One region of the Comamonas sp. C11 genome, then DNA from elsewhere that is predicted to be linked to it. Evidence: riboswitches for the same ligand, from Rfam matches in the RefSeq annotation. Region 1 holds a riboswitch; each other region holds the start of a gene.
The links. Region 1 has a riboswitch for glycine ahead of NOX35_RS05605 (D-amino acid dehydrogenase). Riboswitches for the same ligand answer to the same signal wherever they lie in the genome.
Positions count from the first base shown of each region.

Region 2: it holds a riboswitch for glycine, as region 1 does, so the genes downstream of both, NOX35_RS17475 (trimeric intracellular cation channel family protein) here and NOX35_RS05605 (D-amino acid dehydrogenase) in region 1, are expected to answer to the same signal.
Region 3: it holds a riboswitch for glycine, as region 1 does, so the genes downstream of both, gcvT (glycine cleavage system aminomethyltransferase GcvT) here and NOX35_RS05605 (D-amino acid dehydrogenase) in region 1, are expected to answer to the same signal.

Region 1 is NZ_CP101743.1:1,225,738-1,227,998, reverse strand. It holds gene NOX35_RS05610 (amino acid permease) at 1-421, opposite strand, end outside; glycine riboswitch at 965-1,064, shown strand; gene NOX35_RS05605 (D-amino acid dehydrogenase) at 1,236-2,261, shown strand, end outside.
Region 2 is NZ_CP101743.1:3,813,848-3,816,108, reverse strand. It holds gene mnmC (FAD-dependent 5-carboxymethylaminomethyl-2-thiouridine(34) oxidoreductase MnmC) at 1-250, opposite strand, end outside; gene NOX35_RS17475 (trimeric intracellular cation channel family protein) at 366-1,031, opposite strand; glycine riboswitch at 1,084-1,203, opposite strand; glycine riboswitch at 1,217-1,309, opposite strand; gene NOX35_RS17470 (ferredoxin--NADP reductase) at 1,931-2,261, shown strand, end outside.
Region 3 is NZ_CP101743.1:2,660,592-2,662,852, reverse strand. It holds gene NOX35_RS12160 (MBL fold metallo-hydrolase) at 1-134, shown strand, start outside; gene NOX35_RS12155 (hypothetical protein) at 147-737, shown strand; glycine riboswitch at 826-934, shown strand; glycine riboswitch at 953-1,078, shown strand; gene gcvT (glycine cleavage system aminomethyltransferase GcvT) at 1,143-2,261, shown strand, end outside.

The DNA of each region.
Region 1 (2,261 bases):
TGCCCGGCACATTGGGAAACCAGTAGGCCATGACCAGTTGCGAGGCCACCAGGTCCACCGCCACCACCACGGCCCAGCTGAACCAGAAGTTCCAGCCCAGCGCAAAGCCGAAGCCGCGATCCACATAGCGCGAGGCATAGGTAGAGAAAGAGCCGGCCACCGGCATGAAGGCAGCCAGCTCACCCAGGCTGGTCATGATGTAGTACACCATGATGCCGATGAGAAGATAGGTGAGCACGGCTCCGCCGGGGCCGATCTGGGCGATGGCCGAGCCGGAGGCCACAAACAGGCCCGTTCCGATGGCGCCGCCAATGGCGATCATGCTCAGGTGGCGCTGCTTGAGCACCCGGTGCAAGCGGGGCTGCTTATCGTCACCATCGCCAGTCGGCGCGAGCTGCTGGCTTGAGTTGGGTTGGGACATAAATGTCTTGTTGTAATGGTTTGCGCCCATCCGGACAAAACACCCAACCATCCCGCAGGCGCTGCGACAGGCAACGCAAAAAGGCGACCATGACGGTCGCGGGCAACAAGGACAAAGGAACGAAGCCATGACAGCAGAACGCCATGGCGGATAGGCCAGTCGCATCCTGAATCGGCAGCCACCCCAGTCGGGCGCTTCAATGGCAAAGCGGTGATATCGCCGGGCCCATTGACAGGCAAAGACGATATTTTGCCCAAATCCACCGCCGGCCATGGCCCGCCATGCCAATGCAGGGGCTGACTCTGGGGCTGCTCGGCGGCACTTGACAGCGTCTATCGCTATGAATTTAGAAGCACACTGCGCTTGAATAAATTCATTTTCATAGACAAATACTCAATATTTCCTTGAACGATAAACGCAAAGCGCTATCAAATAGCGTGGACTCCACATGATCAGCCATGACTGGGCCCTGGCGCAGAAGTCTAGTAAACCCGTATATCCAGGCGCCGCCGTTCTTCCTACATTTGCCCACAGGCTCTCAGCCCGGTGATGCCGAGAGAGACTGCAGCGCAAACTTGGCGCATGCAGCGCCGAAGGAGCAACCGCCCCGGAAACTCTCAGGCCAAAGGATCGGCATCGCTTTCACACACTCTGAAGAATGTCCGGACGTCATCGTCCGCCGGGCATACCGAAGGAGCAAGCGAGCAGCGCCGCAAGGCCATGCCTCGTGAATCTCTCAGGTCCAGAACAGAGGGGGCGTCCGCTGCGCATGTTGCGCACGGGCTCCACCCTTGACGTTTCTGGAATCTGAATCATGAAGACAATCGCCGTCATCGGCGGTGGCATCACGGGCGTGACCACCGCCTACGCTCTCGCTCGCCGCGGATTTTCCGTCACCCTGTTCGAGAAACAGCGCTACGCCGCCATGGAAACCTCGTTCGCCAATGGCGGCCAGCTCTCGGCCTCGAACGCCGAGGTCTGGACCCATTGGTCCACCATTGTCAAAGGCCTCAAGTGGATGCTCAAGAGCGATGCTCCGCTGCTGCTCAACCCCAAGCCCAGCTGGCACAAGATTTCCTGGTTCTGCCAGTTTCTCGCTGCCATCCCCCACTATGAGAAAAACACCGTGGAGACCGCCAGGCTGGCGATTGCGGCACGCGAGCACCTGTTCGAATGGGCGGCTCGCGAAGGCATTGACTTCGATCTGAAGCAAAAAGGCATCCTGCATATCTACCGTGACCGAGCAGGCTTTGAACATGCGGGCAAGGTTTCCCAGTTGCTGGCCAAAGGCGGGCTGGAGCGCCGCGCCGTGACACCGCAGGAGATGCGCTCCATCGAGCCGACCCTGTCCGGAACCTTCTATGGCGGCTACTTCACCGAGAGCGACTCCACAGGCGACATCCACAAGTTCACCAGCGGCCTTGCCGCTGCCTGTGAGCGACACGGCGTGCAATGCCGCTACGGTCAGGAAATCGTGTCGGTGAGCAGCAATGGCAAACAGGCCAGCGTGACCGTGCGCCAGGGTCCGGCAACCGAGACCTCGACTTTCGACGCCATGGTGGTCTGCGCAGGCACGGCCAGCCGCGCCCTGGCCGCTCAGCTCGGCGACAGCGTCAACATCTATCCGGTCAAGGGCTATTCCATCACGGTCAATCTGGCGGACGAAGCCAGCCGCGCCGCAGCCCCCGTGGTGAGTCTGCTGGACGACGAGACCAAGCTGGTCACCAGCCGCCTGGGTGACGATCGCTTCCGAGTTGCCGGTACGGCGGAGTTCAACGGCTACAACAAGGACATCCGCGCCGACCGCATCCGCCCTCTCATCGAATGGGTGCAGCAGTGC
Region 2 (2,261 bases), 2.6 Mb from region 1:
GGTAGGCCTCCACCGAGACAAAATGCAGAATGCGCGGGCGTCTGGGGTCGGCTTTCCATGCCGACCAGGTGACGAGGAAGTTCAGTCCGAAGCCAAAGCCGGTTTCCAGAATGCGCCACTGCGCTGTATCAGCCCAGGCGGCTGGCAGCTCGCAGCCACCGAGAAAAACCTGGCGGGCCTGGTCAAGGCCGCCCAGCTCGCTGTGATAGCGATCGCCAAATCGGGTGTTGTAGGGGGTGCCATCCGGCATCCATGTGATGGGTTCAGACATGGAAAGTGAAACTACATGGGTAACGCATGGCGCAGTCTAGGTCAGAGCAGCCAAGCAAGGGCCGCCCTGCGTAGCAAGAGAGGGGGAGTCTCGATCACTCCCAGCGCTGCTGGTACGAAAAAACCGGCAGGCGCCATTTGAAACGAATGGCGGCAAGACGGAAGGCCAGACCGCCGGCAAAACACACGATGGTGCTGATATTGGGGCTGACATCCAGATAGCGCAGGCCCAGGAACATCAGGCATACGGACAGCGACACGCTCGCATACAGCTCGCGGCGGAACACCACGGGGACCTGGTTGCAGAGCACATCGCGCAAGATGCCGCCGCTGATGCCGGTAATCATGCCGGCCATGATGATGACGATGGTGGGGTAGCCCAGCTCCAGCGCGGTATTGCAGCCAATCAGCGAAAAGGCGATCAGACCCATGGCGTCCAGCAGCAGAAACACCTGCTTGAGCCTGTGCATATGGCGTGCAATCACAGTGGTCAGCAGACCGAAGCTGATGACCAGATACACATATTCAGGGTGCTGGGTCCAGCCGATGGGGTAGTGGCCCAGCACCATGTCGCGGATGGTGCCGCCGCCCAGGGCAGTGACGAAGGCGATGACGACGACACCAAAGATATCCATATTTCGCCGCCCTGCGGCGAGTGCGCCGGACATGGCTTCGGCGGTAATGGCCACCAGATAGATGACCAGCATGACGGTGAAGTTGGAGGCCTGGAACGAGTCCAGCAAAGAGACGGAAGGAAGCATGAAGGCACTTGAAAATAGACCAGCCACTCACATCGGCGGGAGTGTCCGGCTTGCCTCTCCCGCTGTCCTTTTACCTGAGAGTTGCGCATGAGCACCTTCGCGGTGGACATGCTTGCCCCTTCGGTGAGCCCTGCAGACTTGTGGTTGCGGGCTGCTCTCCAGTTGGCGATATCCGGGTCCTGTCAGACCCACCTGCGGTACTTATTGCCTGAGCGATTATGGGAGTTTGCGCCTTCGGCGGGAACCCTCGAAAGGCTCCGCTCTCCCGCAGGATGGGCGCGATTCTAGCCAGTTTCAGCGACTTTATTCGGGTTAATACCTGTATTAATGTGGTTCTGCGGCTGCCGAGCTGGGGCGCGGAGGCCCAGTCTGAACCCGCCGTGGCTCGCGCAAGTCTGCGTTTTCGTCTGTCAAGCCGCCCGCCATGACAAGCGGTGCTCTCGAAGGCTCGCTCATTCTTCAGGCGTTGACAGACTGCTTGGGGAAGACACGAACCTGTCGTGGCACGCAGAAGCGGCCCTTTGAGCCGGTACGTGGCGGCCATGCGATTCGAACAGCCGGCTTGGAGCGTAAAACAGCTGTTAAGGACAGGCGGCGTGCAGCAACTGGTGTTGGCGATTGCCGCCGCTTCGGCATGGGTCTGTGAGTGACTCAGGTCAGCCTAAAGCCGACTTGATTGCAAGCCTGAGTGGGGGGGAGTTCAAAGCTCGGTGAGAGTTTGCACTATCAAGCTGAACGGGGCTGCTTCTGGCCGAACGCGGCCATAGCAGGCTGAGGTGGTCGGTTCAATGAGAGTGCCCATTTCGACCCGTTTCTCACGGTGGGTATCGATTGACGGGAATATTTACTCCATTGGACGCATCCAATGTGTAGATCCATCGATTGCGAAGGAGTGAATCATGGGCACAGAGCACAGCAAAATCCTCGAACGCGAGGAGGTTGCGCAGGGTACGATGGCATTTCATCTCGCCAAACCGGCGGGGTTTGATTTCCGTCCTGGACAGGCGTTTGAAATCCAGCTGCCGGGCGCGGTCCCAGGGGAGAGTAAAGAGGAGCGATGTCACGCATTCTCCATTGTCAGCGCGCCACACGAGAGTGAACTAGTGTTTGCTACGAGGATGAGGGACAGCGTTTACAAACGCGCTTTGGGAGCTCTGCCTGTAGGTGCTGAGTTGGATATCGATGGACCATTTGGTTCGCTTACCTTGCACAAAAACACCGCGCGAGCGG
Region 3 (2,261 bases), 1.4 Mb from region 1:
ACGGCATAGAGATCGCCACGCCCATGATGGGCGAGCGCCTGGACCTGGGCGCTCCGCATGCGGGCTCGGCCTGGTGGCGCGCCTGCGCCGAGGCCGATATCAAGGAACTGGACCTGCGCCCTGCGCAACCCTGAAATGCTGCCGACATGGCCGACAATGCCCTCATGGACATTTCGCGCATTTCACACCTTGGCGCAGCCTGCGCCGCGTCACTGACCGCCTTGCTGCTCAGTGCCTGCTCCCACCTCTCCGATGGCAGTCGGACCAAGCTGCCTCCGGGCGCCGGCACCGCGAGCACGGTTTCCGAGCGGCCGGAGCCTGCGCCGGCTCCGCCATTGGACACGCAGCACAGGCGGTCACAGAGCATGGAATGGCCTGCATGGATCAAGGCAGATTGCACACCCGTCGCCCAGCTCGATCGGCAACCACAGCCACGCCGCCACACCACGCCGATCATCAGTGCCAGCTGGTTTCCTCAAGGACTGGAAACCATGGTGATCTTCCGCCTGGAGGTCACTGCTCAGGGCGAACTCGGCCGTGTGGCCTATCAGCCCGCCGATACCGATCCCCGCATCGTGAAGTCCATCATGCGCTCGCTCGAGCGCTGGAAATTCAAGCCCGGCATGCGCCAGGGCCAGGCCGTGACTGCCTGCTTCGAGCAGCCCTACCAACTGGTGTTTCCGCGCCAGGAGATCGAATCCCCAGAATCTCCGTCCTTGAATACCGAGACACGGTGAGTACACAGACCCAATCCGGACGAACTGTGCTCGAAAACCCCAAAATCCGCACGATTCGGTGGTGCAAGCCCCTTGCCCACCGCTAAAATCGCCAGCGTCAGGAGAGAGTGCCTGCAGCTGAAGCTGCACCGCACCGCCGAAGGCGCAGACCCCCACCCGGAGTCAAAACGCTCAGGCAAAAGGACTGACAAGCGCTGCAGGTGTGCAAACCTGCAGCGTCCCTTGCTGGAGAGAGATGCAGGCCGTCATTTCGTATGTGTGCCAGCATCCACCGAAGGAGCAAGCTGCCCGCGAAAACAAAGGCAGTGAATCTCTCAGGTAAAGCGGACAGCAGGGCAAGCCCGCCAAGCATGGCCCCGTCATGCATGGCCACTCATTTGGTTTTGACCACCGGAGCGCTTGCCTGTGACTGCTGCTGACACTTCTTCCGATCTGCGTTCCACACCGCTGTTTGCCCTGCACCAGAAACTGGGTGCCCGCATGGTGCCGTTTGCCGGCTACTCAATGCCCGTGCAATACCCTCAAGGCCTTATGGCCGAGCATCTGCACACGCGCAAGGCTGCCGGCCTGTTCGATGTCTCGCACATGGGCCAGTTGCTATTGCGCGGCCCCGATGCCGCCGCCGCGCTCGAATCACTGATGCCCGTCGATGTCATGGACCTGGGCCTGCACAAGCAGCGCTACGGCCTGCTGCTCGATGAACAAGGCGGAATTCTCGACGACCTGATGTTCGTCAACCGCGGCGATGATCTGTTCCTCATCGTCAACGGTGCCTGCAAAGAGGCGGATATCGCTCATATCCAGAACCGCATCGGTAGCTGCTGCGAGGTCGTCCCATTGCCCGATCGCGCCCTGCTGGCCCTGCAAGGCCCGCAAGCTGCCACAGCCCTCTCGCGCCTGATTCCTGGAGTGACGCAACTGGTCTTCATGACCGGCAACCACTTCGACTGGCAGGGCCATGCGCTCTACATCACGCGCAGCGGCTATACGGGCGAGGACGGTTTCGAAATCTCACTTCCCGGCGAAGCGGCAACAGCCTTTGCCGAAGCTGTGCTGGCCCAGCCCGAGGTGGCCCCTATCGGCCTGGGCGCGCGCAACTCGCTGCGCCTTGAAGCCGGGCTTTGCCTGTACGGCAACGACATAGACACCAGCACCACCCCGGTGGAAGCCTCGCTGAACTGGGCCATGCAGAAGGTGCGCCGCAGCGGCGGCGAGCGCGAGGGCGGCTTTCCCGGTGCGGCCATCGTGCTGGAGCAATTGCAGAACCCTCAGTCGCTGCGCCGCAAGCGCGTGGGCTTGATCGCGCTGGAGCGCATTCCCGTGCGCGAGCCCGCCGTGCTGGAAAACATGGACGGACAGCATATCGGCCACATCACCAGCGGCCTGCTCAGTCCCACGCTCAACCAGCCCGTGGCGCTGGCCTATGTCGAGCCCGACTACGCCGCCATCGATACGGAAATCTTCGCCGTGGTGCGCGGCAAGCCGGTGCCCATGAAGGTGGTCGCCACACCATTCGTTCCCACC